3 regions of the Corallincola spongiicola genome follow, and region 1 is predicted to be linked to each of the others. Evidence: predicted binding sites of a transcription regulator. Region 1 holds the regulator's gene; each other region holds the start of a gene.
The links. The regulator FliA, encoded in region 1, starts transcription of late flagellar genes. The targets are predictions, from matches to a motif close to CTAAAGNTNNNNNNNNNNNNGCCGATA.

Region 1 (3,752 bases):
TTTAGCCTGCTCAAGCGTTAAGCTTGGCAGATTTGAATCAGCCATAAAGCTCCCCTTTGAACCGCATTAACCCAGACGCTCAAAAACCTTGTCGAGCTTTTCTTTCAGCGTAGCGGCTGTAAAAGGCTTCACGATGTAACCGTTTACTCCGGCTTGAGCAGCAGCGATGATCTGTTCTTTCTTCGCTTCTGCTGTCACCATGAGTACCGGTAAGCTTTTCAGCTTATCGTCAGCTCTAATAGCACGTAATAAATCAATCCCCTGCATGCCTGGCATATTCCAGTCGGTGACAACAAAATCAAAATCACCGCCCTGTAACATAGGCAGCGCAGTGTTGCCGTCATCGGCTTCATGAGTGTTGTTAAAACCCAGATCCCGCAGCAGGTTTTTGATGATGCGCCTCATCGTTGAGAAATCATCAACGATCAGAATTTTCATGCTTGTATCCAAGACGCCCTCCAGTGAGCTTTACGTGACTGTGACGCAACACAATGTTGGTCAGCTAGTCCAATGTTTCATTCTGGCTTTAAGCCGATGCATCGCCTGCGAGTGAATTTGACTGATACGTGATTCACTCACGTCCAGTACCTCCCCAATTTCTCGCAGATTTAGCTCTTCATCATAGTAGAGCGATAACACCAGCGCTTCCCGCTCTGGTAGGCTTTTGATGGCGGTCACAAGAGCGCTTTGAAAACGCTCTGATTCTATGCCATCAAAAGGCAGACTTCTTGTCGTATCCTGATCTCCGCTTATCACATCATCGGATACACCGAGATCTTCTAAGCCTATGATCTTCCCTGTACTTACTTCGTTAAGAATATGATGGTAGTCCTGCACCGTGATATCAAGTTTTTGAGCGATTTCTGTGTCCAATGCATCACGACCGAGCTCTTGCTCCAAGCTAGTGATGGCATCAGCAACACGCCGACTGTTACGGTGGACGGAACGAGGGGCCCAATCACCCTTACGGATCTCATCGAGCATGGCTCCACGAATGCGGATCCCGGCAAAGGTTTCAAAGCTAGCGCCTTTGGTGCCATCATAGTTTTTACTGGCTTCCAGCAAACCTATCATGCCCGATTGGATCAAATCATCCAGCTGTACATTAGCTGGCAAACGCCCTTTGAGGTGGTGCGCGATACGCTTTACCAAACCAGCGTGTTGCTCAACAATCGTTTGGCGCTGCTCTGCGATATAGGCCGCGGCTTTATTCACGCGTTTATTCTTCGATTAATTCAGGGTTCTGTAGCAATTGTTCAATAAAAAACTCTAAGTGGCCTGTCGGTTGTGATGGAATCGGCCAATTCACAGCCTTGGCTGCCAAGGTTCTAAAAGCAATAGATGCAGCAGATTTTGGAAACGCATCAGCTACCACTTGTTGCTTACGTACCGCTTTACGCACGTTTTCGTCAAAAGGAATGGTCGCAACCAACTCTAATGCGACATCGAGAAAACGATCCGTGACTCGCGTAAGTTTAGCAAACAACTCCTGACCTTCCCGCAAGCTTCTCACCATATTGGCGACAATCTTAAAACGGAACACGCCGTGTTCGCGGCTTAATAGCTTGATCAACGCATAGGCGTCGGTAATTGAAGTGGGTTCATCACAAACCACCACCATGACATCCTGAGCTGCGCGAGAAAAACTCAACACCATCTCAGAGATACCTGCCGCTGTATCAACAAGCAGGACATCAAACTCCGTCCGCAATTCGCTAAACGCGCGGATCAGTCCAGCATGTTGCGTTGGCGACAATTCAACCATTGATTGTGTGCCAGAAGAGGCTGGAACGATCTTGATACCTTTGGGACCATCCAACAGGATATCATCCAAATCGACTTCACCAGAAAGCACATGGGATAGATTATGCTGCACCCGCAGGCCTAGCATCACATCTACGTTACCCAAGCCTAAATCGGCATCCAGCACCAATACCCGCTTTCCCTGTTCGGCCATGGCCACTGCGGTATTGATCGACACATTCGTTTTGCCTACGCCACCTTTACCACCGGTGACGGCAATTACTTTTACCATCTGAGCGCGCTTCATTTTTCTTAAACCACTCGCCTGGTCGGAAAACTCATTAATCATATAATTCAGAATTCATCTCACTGAATGCATCGGTTGTCCAGAGATAACCCTCACCCTGGCTATTACTTTCCATCAGCTCTGTTGCTTTCGTCACAAGATATGCAGGATCTGCGACCTGAATATCTTCTGGAACCCTTTGTCCATCGGTAAGATACCCGATTGGCAAAGCGTTTTGAATTGTAACACTTAGAATTTCCCCTAAACTCAAACACTCATCAAGTTTGGTGAAAATACAACCTGCCAGCGGTATGCGACGGAAGTGAGAAACGGCTTCTTGTAATACTTGTCGCTGAGCCGTTGCCGATAACACCAAATAGTTCTTAATCTGATGCTCACTATTACTCATCAATGTCTGCAACTGTTCTGTCAAACGAGTATCACGCTGTCCCATCCCCGCGGTATCTATTAATACCAATGAGCGATGACGCAACTGGTGTAATACATTCGCTAACTCATCAGCGTCTTTCGCGACTTTTACCGGACAACCAAGAATACGACCGTAAGTCGACAGCTGCTCATGAGCACCAATACGGTAGGTATCTGTTGTAACTAACGCCACCTGATCCACACCATATTGCATCGCATAACGCGCAGCGATTTTGGCGATAGTCGTGGTCTTACCAACCCCTGTTGGCCCCAACAGGGCAACAATACCGCCGTCACGCATGATTTCATCATTATTAGTCAATAATTGGTCGGCGACCAGCTGTTGAACTTTAGGCCATGCTTCATGCCCGGCCATATCTTCGGGAATATAGCAGGCCAGTTGGTCTGCCAGTTCATCAGCAAACCCCATGCTTTTAAGCTGTTTAACCAGCATGGCACGCATTGGCTCTCTACGCTCAACTTCTTGCCACATCAACCCAGACAGTTGGTGTTCTAGAAGTTTACGCAGCTGCGCCATCTCAGCTTTCATCTGCTCCATGTCACTATTATTGCTGCCACGAGAAGGCGACTGAGGTCGCAATGAAGCCGCCGCTGCAGAACGTTCAAATTCGTTACGTTGACCGATGGGCTGCGGCGCTTGTCTCGAAGCCAATGGCCGTTGTGCAGAAGCACCCATAGGCGGCATTGACTCATCAGCTGACGATAATTCCTCTGGCGACATGGCTGACTTGTTCTGACGAGATAACAGTGCCTGGAGGGAATCCGCTACAGGCTCCTGTTCTGGCATCTTCTTATGAATACGCGCTTCAGCAATTGGCTTTGGCGGTTGCTGACGAGCGACCTGATTCAATTTGTTTCGTAAGCTGGCGAATGATGGCTCACCCTCCATGCTTGCCGCCGGCGCTGCTTTTTCCGTTTTCTTTTTCGCGGCGTCGTAATCAACGGCAGCAACAATTTCAATACCACCGGTCACTTTCTTATTGGACATGATGACAGCATCCGCACCCAAGGTTGCTTTAACTTCGTTTAATGCTGTGCGCATATCTTTGGCAAAAAAACGCTTAATCTTCATGTCCTACTCTCCGTTGCCAGGCAACTTCTACTGTCCGATAGACGAGATAATCTTTATCTGCTTGTCGTCAGGTATCTCCTGATACGACAGCACTCGCAGGCTAGGAATTGTATTCTTCACAAAACGCGATAGCGTTGAGCGAAGGATCCCTGAGGTCAGTAAGATGGCTGGTTGCCCTGCCAATTCTTGCTGCTGGGCTGA
Region 2 (3,752 bases), on a different contig from region 1:
CTAGCGGGTTTTTGCCGTAACTGCTTATCAAAATGGATGGTGGCAGAGGCTGCTCAGCTGGATGTAGCGGTTGACCCTGACGAGGCCAGAGAACACATTTACGGTATGCCTTACAGTGAATGGAAGGCGAAGTATCAAAAAGAAGCCACTCCGGAACAGTTGGCCGCTTTTAATGCCAGCCAGAAAAAATAGTCAGGCGTGGGATGAGATCGCTGCGCTGCCAAACTTGGGGGCTGTGTCGGCGAAAATGCTACTTGCAGCCGGTATCGCTTCTTTGACTGAATTACAGGCTTTAGGGGCTGTTCGCTGTTTTCTGCGGGTCGAGCAGCAGTTGTTAAAGCCACCCAGCCTGAATCTGCTTTATGCGCTTGAAGGCGCGCTAGTTAACACCCATTGGTGCACTGTTAAACGGGAGGTGGGAGGGCAACTTATTCTGGAGTTAGATGCTGCCCGGCAAGCGCTTAAGGCTTAAAGATACGTGAGCTTAGTCTCTGCGTAGTTTAGGTTTGGTGGAGATCGGTGTGGGGTAACGCTTAACCACCCAATAGGTAGAAAAGATAAAGGTGGCTATGGTTGCAGATTGTATTAAGGTAGCTCCTTCGCTGCTTAATACGCCGCTGCTTAGCGCGGAAAAGGCCACCAACATAGAGAACTCACTGGCTTGCCCCAAGCGAACTCCAAGCTGTTGAGATATCGCTCTATCTTCACCCGTCCAGATAAATGCTTTTTTAAAGCTAAGCACCTTCAGCCCTACTAATACTACGCCGAAACAGAAGCCGGACAACATTAAAAATGGTGCCATTCCAGCATCGAATTGCGCACCGATGGCAAAGAAAAATAGGATCAGGAAAAACTCCCTTAATGGTTTCAGGTGCTCAGCGATGGCCATCGCCACTTGACTGACAGCAATCGATAGGCCAGCTAAAAAGGCGCCAATCTCGTATGAGAGACCAAGTTGATGGGCGGCTTCCGCCCAAAACAGACACCACGCCAGAGTAGCCACAAATGTGTATTCCTGGATCACATCAAAGCGGCGGAACAGTGGCAACACGATGAAGCGCACCCCAGCAAAGGCCAGTATGGCGATGCCAACTAATTTCACTAGCAGCATCGCGAATGTGGTGAGCATCGCTTCACCTGCATCAATATTCAAAAACAGGATCACCATGATAGCCAGAATGTCTTGCAGCAGCAGTACACTGGTCATCACCTCACCAATGTGTTTGTGATGCAAGGCCGTTGTGGGGATCAGCTTCAGGCCAATGACGGTGCTTGAAAACATGAGTGCCGCACCTATCACCAGCGCTTCTTTTAGCGGCATCCCCATACTGAGGGCAAACACAAAACTGGCGCTAAAAAATAGCAGGGAGGTGCCGAGGGTTATCAGTGCTGTTTTCTGAAATAGCAGTAACAGCTTTCTGGGTTGCAGATGTAAGCCAAGTAAAAACAGCAGCAGGATCACCCCCACATGGGCGATCTGTTCAATGTTGTTGGCATTAGGGATCAAGTCAAAGCCGGATGGGCCGATGAGGATCCCGGCAACAATGTAAGCAAGAATGATTGGCTGGCGAGCGTACAGGAATGCAGTGCCAATAATGGCAGCACTGACCACTATCATGGAAAGCTGTATGACTATGGTGTCAAAGCTGATCTGCATTATTTATCTTTATCCTGCGGGTACTGCTTTCATCCGTATCTGCAGAATAACCGGAAATGGGTATCAATTGGCAATATTCTTCTCAGTAAAAGCACGGTGATAGTCTTTTAATAATGTGATCCACATTCGAAAAAATGTGCTGTTTCAGTGAGTTATACTATCATTCAAAAATGATTAAAGTCTGTACAATTTGTGCCGATAACCTAAGCGTATAATTTTAACTTTTTTATGCCGATGGCTGATCATAGAGCCGCTCATTGATGGCAATGGGCTGGCTAGTCAGTACATAGGGCTAAGGTATGATGATGAATAAGATCCCAGACCTGATGAATCTGTTGCGTCCACAGCCGGGAAGTGCCGGCCGCCTGGGTCAGCCACAGAATGATGCTGCGGGTGGCCTGAAGTCGGCCCCGGGTTTGGTTTCGCAACCCGGCGAAGATGTTTCTTTGCGCTCGCCATTTCAAGTTGCGATGCGCTCTTTGGCCGATTCAGTCTATAAAAATTTGCCATTTTCGCCGCAACAAGCGGCATCATCAGAGGCTCCGGTTGAAGAAAATACCGGTGGTTTTGATTACGAGCTTGTGGCTAACAATGTGACTTCCTATATCGAAAAGGCGGTTAACCAAGCGCGGGAGCGCGGTGAAAGCGATGAGTATCTCGAAGATATGATGGCGCAGGCTCGCATCGGTGTAGATCAAGGCTTCGGTGAAGCGCGCGACGAACTTGAAGATATGGGCATGATGAGCGAAGAGCTGGGGAATGGCATAGATAAGAGCTATGACTTGATCCAGCAACGCTTAGGCGAGTTCGAGAAAGAGCTGTTTGCTGGTGATGAAGTGGCGTTATCTTCGCCGCAAGTAGAGGTGACTCGTAGTAGTTCCACAGAAAGTTATAGCAGCGGTGGCGACTTCAGTGGCGCGCAGTTAGTGGGGCAGGCTGCTTCCTATCGGGTTGAAAACAGTGCTTCTTTGGAGCTGTTCACCAAAGAGGGAGATAAGATCGCTATCAGTTTCAATGCATTACAAGCCAGCTCTATGGGGATGGGATATGCTTCGAATGATAACGGCGAAGCACTTATTTCTAGCTACAGCAATGAGTCCTCGTTTGGCTTCTCTTTTTCCGTCGAAGGCGATCTGAGTGAAGAGGAGATGGCAGCGATCACTGATTTTATTAATCAGGTGGCAGGCGTTGCCGATTCATTCTTTGCTGGGGACTTTGATGCAGCGTTTGATAAAGCCAATGAACTGGGCTTTGATGATTCACAAATTGCATCATTCTCAATGAGTTTGGAACAAACCCAAACGATTGCGGCTGCGAAGGTGTACCAGCAGGTACAAGATCAGCCATCAACCACACAGCCTGGGGCGGGAGCGAGTTCCTTGTATGACATCATGGAGCCACTTAGTGAATACATTAAACAGTTTAAAGAGTTGATTGAGCAAAGCGAGTCTATTTTTGCAGAATCCACTGAGAAATCGACTGCGGCTATTGACCAGGTGGCTGAAAAAATTCTGCCATTCCTGCAGCCAGAGCAGCAGGACGCGGCCAATCGTTTTCAGGAGTTTAACCAACGGTTGCTGCAAGCTCTTGAGCAGTTAGAAGCACCGGTTCAAGCGCCGCTTGAATAGTTGCTAGCAATCCCTATTGGGTAGCAAGAAGGGTTAGCATTGCTGGCCCTTTTTTATATCTGGCGCAGAGGTTTCTAAGGGGGGACCCCCTCCGACTAGGCTAGATTTTGACGGGCTTGCTTGCTTACTAACCGCTATACTTTTCTCCACGTAGACTTGTTATGGGAGGATTTATGGCTTTTCGCCATGGCATTAGTAGGGAGCAACTTGCCCTAAAAATATCTTTGATTGCGACTTTGATAATGGTTGCTCTTGGCATCAGCTTTGGCTTGCTCTCCGGCTCTTCCGCTATTTTGCTCGACGGTTTTTTCTCTCTCTTTAGCACTGCAATGACAGGCCTTGGCCTTATAACCAGTTACTTGGTAACGCGCGACGAAGATCGGCGCTTTCAGTTCGGTTATGCCTACATTGAACCCTTAGTGACAACTCTAAATGGCATCGCTATTTTGCTCATGTGTGGTTTTGCT
Region 3 (3,752 bases), on a different contig from region 1:
GTGCCTTTGGTGGTTACGATGCTGTGACTCACGCTATGGAAGCTTATGTTTCTGTTCTGGCAAACGAGTACTCAGATGGCCAAGCGCTGCAAGCACTTAAGCTGCTGAAGCAGTTCCTGCCAAGTTCATATCAAAATGGCAAGGCTGATCCAGTTGCTCGTGAAAAAGTTCACAACGCAGCCACAATCGCTGGTGTTGCTTTTGCGAATGCTTTCTTGGGTGTTTGTCACTCAATGGCTCACAAACTGGGCGCAGAGTTCCATGTACCTCACGGTCTGGCAAACGCACTGTTATTGGCTAACACTATCCGTTTCAATGCCACTAACACACCAACTAAGCAGACTGCATTCTCACAGTATGACCGTCCAAAAGCCCGTGCTCGCTACGCCGAAGTAGCTGATCACCTGGGTCTGGGTGGTAAAAACACTGAAGAGAAAATTAACAACCTGTTGACTTGGTTGGAAGAGCTGAAAGTTGAGTTAAATATCCCACTGTCAATTAAAGACGCGGGTGTTGACGAAGCAGCATTTATGGCGAAAGTTGACCAATTGGCTGTTGACGCGTTTGATGACCAGTGTACTGGTGCCAACCCTCGCTACCCGCTGATCAGTGAACTGAAGCAGGTATTGATCGACTCCTACTACGGTCGTCCATACCAAGAAGGCGATGATAGCGCTGATGCCCTGAACAAGGCCGTTAAAGCTAAGAAGTCACCTGCTAAGAAGAAGTAATTTCTAACTTAGTATGAAAAAGCCCGCTTAATAGCGGGCTTTTTTATGCATGAAACTCACGGAGACAACTGTCACCGCTACGTTTCGTGATTTATAGCGCTGTTTGTGAGCTGCTATGCAGCTTATTCAGTAGTTCAATCATCGGCTCGCTCGAAGAATATTCAGGCTTTGGGCAGACGTCAGCCCGTTTCCAATGAGGCAGAATATCGAGAATATCCGCAGATAAAGAGTTATCGTCCTCTTTCTTAGCCACTAACGCCGTCGGCGCGAGCGCAGCGAGTAGCCTTACGTCAGTGATCGAACCACCTTCAGCAAATAGTTGACTCTGATTTGTCGCACGCAGCATCGTTTCAGCATCGCTGAATAACGGCGCACTCTCTGGTAACGAAAACTCTTTCCTTAATTGCGTCTCATCTGGCGCGGGTTTGATACTGTCAAAACAAGCAAACTGAAACTGCGGCTGATCAAGCACATCATCCGACAACATACTTAGCAGATAAGCGAACTTAGCAGAATCGCCGCTACCAACCGCTTTGTTTAGCGATTGGCCGAGCTGAAGCTCATTAACGATGATTGACGAATTGACCTGTTCGGACTGCACAATTCTTTTCCAGTATGAAACCTAACTTCATATCGGCTTCATTATTAGATTCTTTAACTGTTTCTCTTCCAGTTGTTGATCAACGCCACTCAACGCATTGACATCGCTATGCTATATTCCAGCGAAGGGACTAATCCGCAGCTGTAAAGGAAGTGAACTTGAGCCTGACCCACTCTCACGTGCTTGTAGTTGATGACCAACGTTCATTTCAGGTAATGCTTAAAGGCATGCTGAATAATATCGGCTTTAACAACATCGAAATGTGTGAAACCGGTGAGCAAGCCTGTAAGTACTGTGATGACCGCCCTTTTCAACTGCTCTTAGTCGACTATAACCTGGGCGTAAACAAAAAAAATGGTCGCCAACTTTTGGAAGAGCTACGCGGTAAAGGGCTGATTACAACAGAGGCTATCTTTATCATTGTGACGGGTGAAAATAGTCGAGCCATGGTTTTGGGGGCGTTAGAAAACCAACCTGACGACTACATAATGAAGCCATTTTCCCAACGTCAGCTCAGTTCACGTATTGAGAGAGCGCATCAAAAACGGCAAGCGATGCAAAGTGTATTGCAGCCGTTGAACGATAAAAACTACCCAGAAGCAATTGCAGCTTGTCATACGTTGATCGCCGCAGGCAGCAAATACAGCAACCATTGCAAAAATTTATTGGCTGAACTCTATTGCAAGGTGGGGCAGTATGAGAAATCAGAACAATTTCTAAAAGCACTGTTAGCCGAGCGAGATATCACGTGGGCAAAAGTAGCATTAGCCAAAGCGCACATGGGTCTGAAACGTTATGATGTCGCCATCCAAACACTGGAAGAGTTGCTAATCCAGCACCCATTACTATTAGATGCTCATGATCTTAAAGCACAGTGCCAATATATGCTCGATCAACCAGAACAAGCGCTACAGTCTTTACAAGATGCAGCTGAGATATCTCCCCATTCGATTGAAAGGCAGCAACACATAGCTCGGTTATCCCGAGAAGTTGAACTCTCAGAACTAACACAAAATACCTATCAAACAATCTATGAACTAAGTAAACGTTCATTACATCACAACGTCGAACACCTACTCAATTATGTACGGAGTACGTTTGAAGCAGCAGAAAGCGCAGAGGAAGCGACCCGGCGTCACAAGTACCAACATGAAGCCATGAATGCGCTATTCCGTGCTAGACACGATAATCTCTACGGGAATTTTGATTTTGCTACTTTTGAAGGGCTCTGCCAAGCCAAGCTTGAAGCTGCGAAAGGTGAATTAATCAAAGCAAAGAAAAGCTATTACAACGCTTTGAAAGGGCTTGTCGAGCAAGGGAAGGACAAACTACCCATAGAGTTTTCCGGTGAAGGGCTGATAACACTATGCCAGATTGGCGAGTTTGAAGAGATGCAACACCTCGCAGAGCGAATGCAAAAAAGTACTAACTTAGGCACCTATGCTCGCGACGCACTACAAAGCTATCAAGCGGATGACGCACAACATGAACGGGTTGCGCAATTCCGCCAATGCCACCAAGACGGTAGCAGATATTACGAGCAGGGCAATTACGACGCAGCCGTGCGCGCATTTCGCACGGCGCTTAGCCTCGCGCCAACCAATACCGGTGCAGCACTAAATATGATCCAATCACTATTGCAACTTTGTAAAGCGGAGAAAAAGCCACACGAACTGCTACGCGAATGCAAAGAGTTTTTCCGCTTGCTCGACGGCGTCTCCCTCCCCTCGCGCCACAAAATACGCTATCAAGACCTAAAGCAAAGCTACAACAAGCTTCAACAAAAATAGTAATTTTCTTTTTCAATTATCTATTTGACCGTTTACACTTCATCAAAATAGATAATTGAACTTTCCTATGCATCCAATAGTCAAAAGCCTTTCGGCCAGCACTTTCGCTTTATCGACAGTATTCATTTTGAGCGCCTGCACAACTCAAAATGGTTGTGAAAACATTGAAGAAGTTCTTGCGCAAGAGAAAATGTGTAAAGACTTACAAAAACAGATAAGCAGCACATCAAGCCTACAGGTACGCGGCGCCCTAAAAGACCAGTATCAACAAGAGTGTGTCGATTTCCGCTATTATCGAGACAACTTCGAAGGTGGCAACATCTGCACATTAGAGGATAAAGAAGCTGTCGGCAAAGAAAGCGACTAAGCCTCCTAGCAACTCCTCTTCACCAACCTATAATTAGGTCAACGAGTTATCATTCTTTGACCTAATGCCTAGTATAACCAAACATAAATGCGGATTTGTTGGCGCAGGATCCCGCCAGTGTAGCCAAGAAGCGTTAGCTCACGGCTACTGCTTTTGGCACGATCCCAATAGCGACAAATCTGGCATAGATATAAAAACGCCACTCGAAAAATACGTGCGTAATGGTGAAGTATCCCAAGGACTTCAACTCAAGCGCGCTAGGC

Region 2: a site for FliA is predicted at 1,832-1,858, ahead of EXY25_RS09240 (DUF5610 domain-containing protein). Genes of this name have one in related genera too.
Region 3: a site for FliA is predicted at 1,363-1,389, ahead of EXY25_RS01880 (VC2046/SO_2500 family protein). Genes of this name have one in related genera too.

Annotation. Positions count from the first base shown of each region.
Region 1 is NZ_SHLY01000009.1:22,898-26,649, forward strand. It holds gene EXY25_RS17730 (protein phosphatase CheZ) at 1-45, opposite strand, end outside; gene cheY (chemotaxis response regulator CheY) at 67-450, opposite strand; gene EXY25_RS17740 (RNA polymerase sigma factor FliA) at 499-1,215, opposite strand; gene EXY25_RS17745 (MinD/ParA family ATP-binding protein) at 1,220-2,092, opposite strand; gene flhF (flagellar biosynthesis GTPase FlhF) at 2,085-3,551, opposite strand; gene flhA (flagellar biosynthesis protein FlhA) at 3,579-3,752, opposite strand, start outside.
Region 2 is NZ_SHLY01000002.1:797,291-801,042, forward strand. It holds gene EXY25_RS09225 (DUF1244 domain-containing protein) at 1-192, shown strand, start outside; gene EXY25_RS09230 (TfoX/Sxy family DNA transformation protein) at 173-472, shown strand; gene EXY25_RS09235 (cation:proton antiporter) at 485-1,657, opposite strand; gene EXY25_RS09240 (DUF5610 domain-containing protein) at 1,963-3,285, shown strand; gene EXY25_RS09245 (cation diffusion facilitator family transporter) at 3,459-3,752, shown strand, end outside.
Region 3 is NZ_SHLY01000001.1:431,316-435,067, reverse strand. It holds gene adhE (bifunctional acetaldehyde-CoA/alcohol dehydrogenase) at 1-731, shown strand, start outside; gene EXY25_RS01880 (VC2046/SO_2500 family protein) at 823-1,332, opposite strand; gene EXY25_RS01875 (response regulator) at 1,491-3,122, shown strand; gene EXY25_RS18705 (hypothetical protein) at 3,313-3,489, shown strand; gene EXY25_RS01870 (pentapeptide repeat-containing protein) at 3,554-3,752, shown strand, end outside.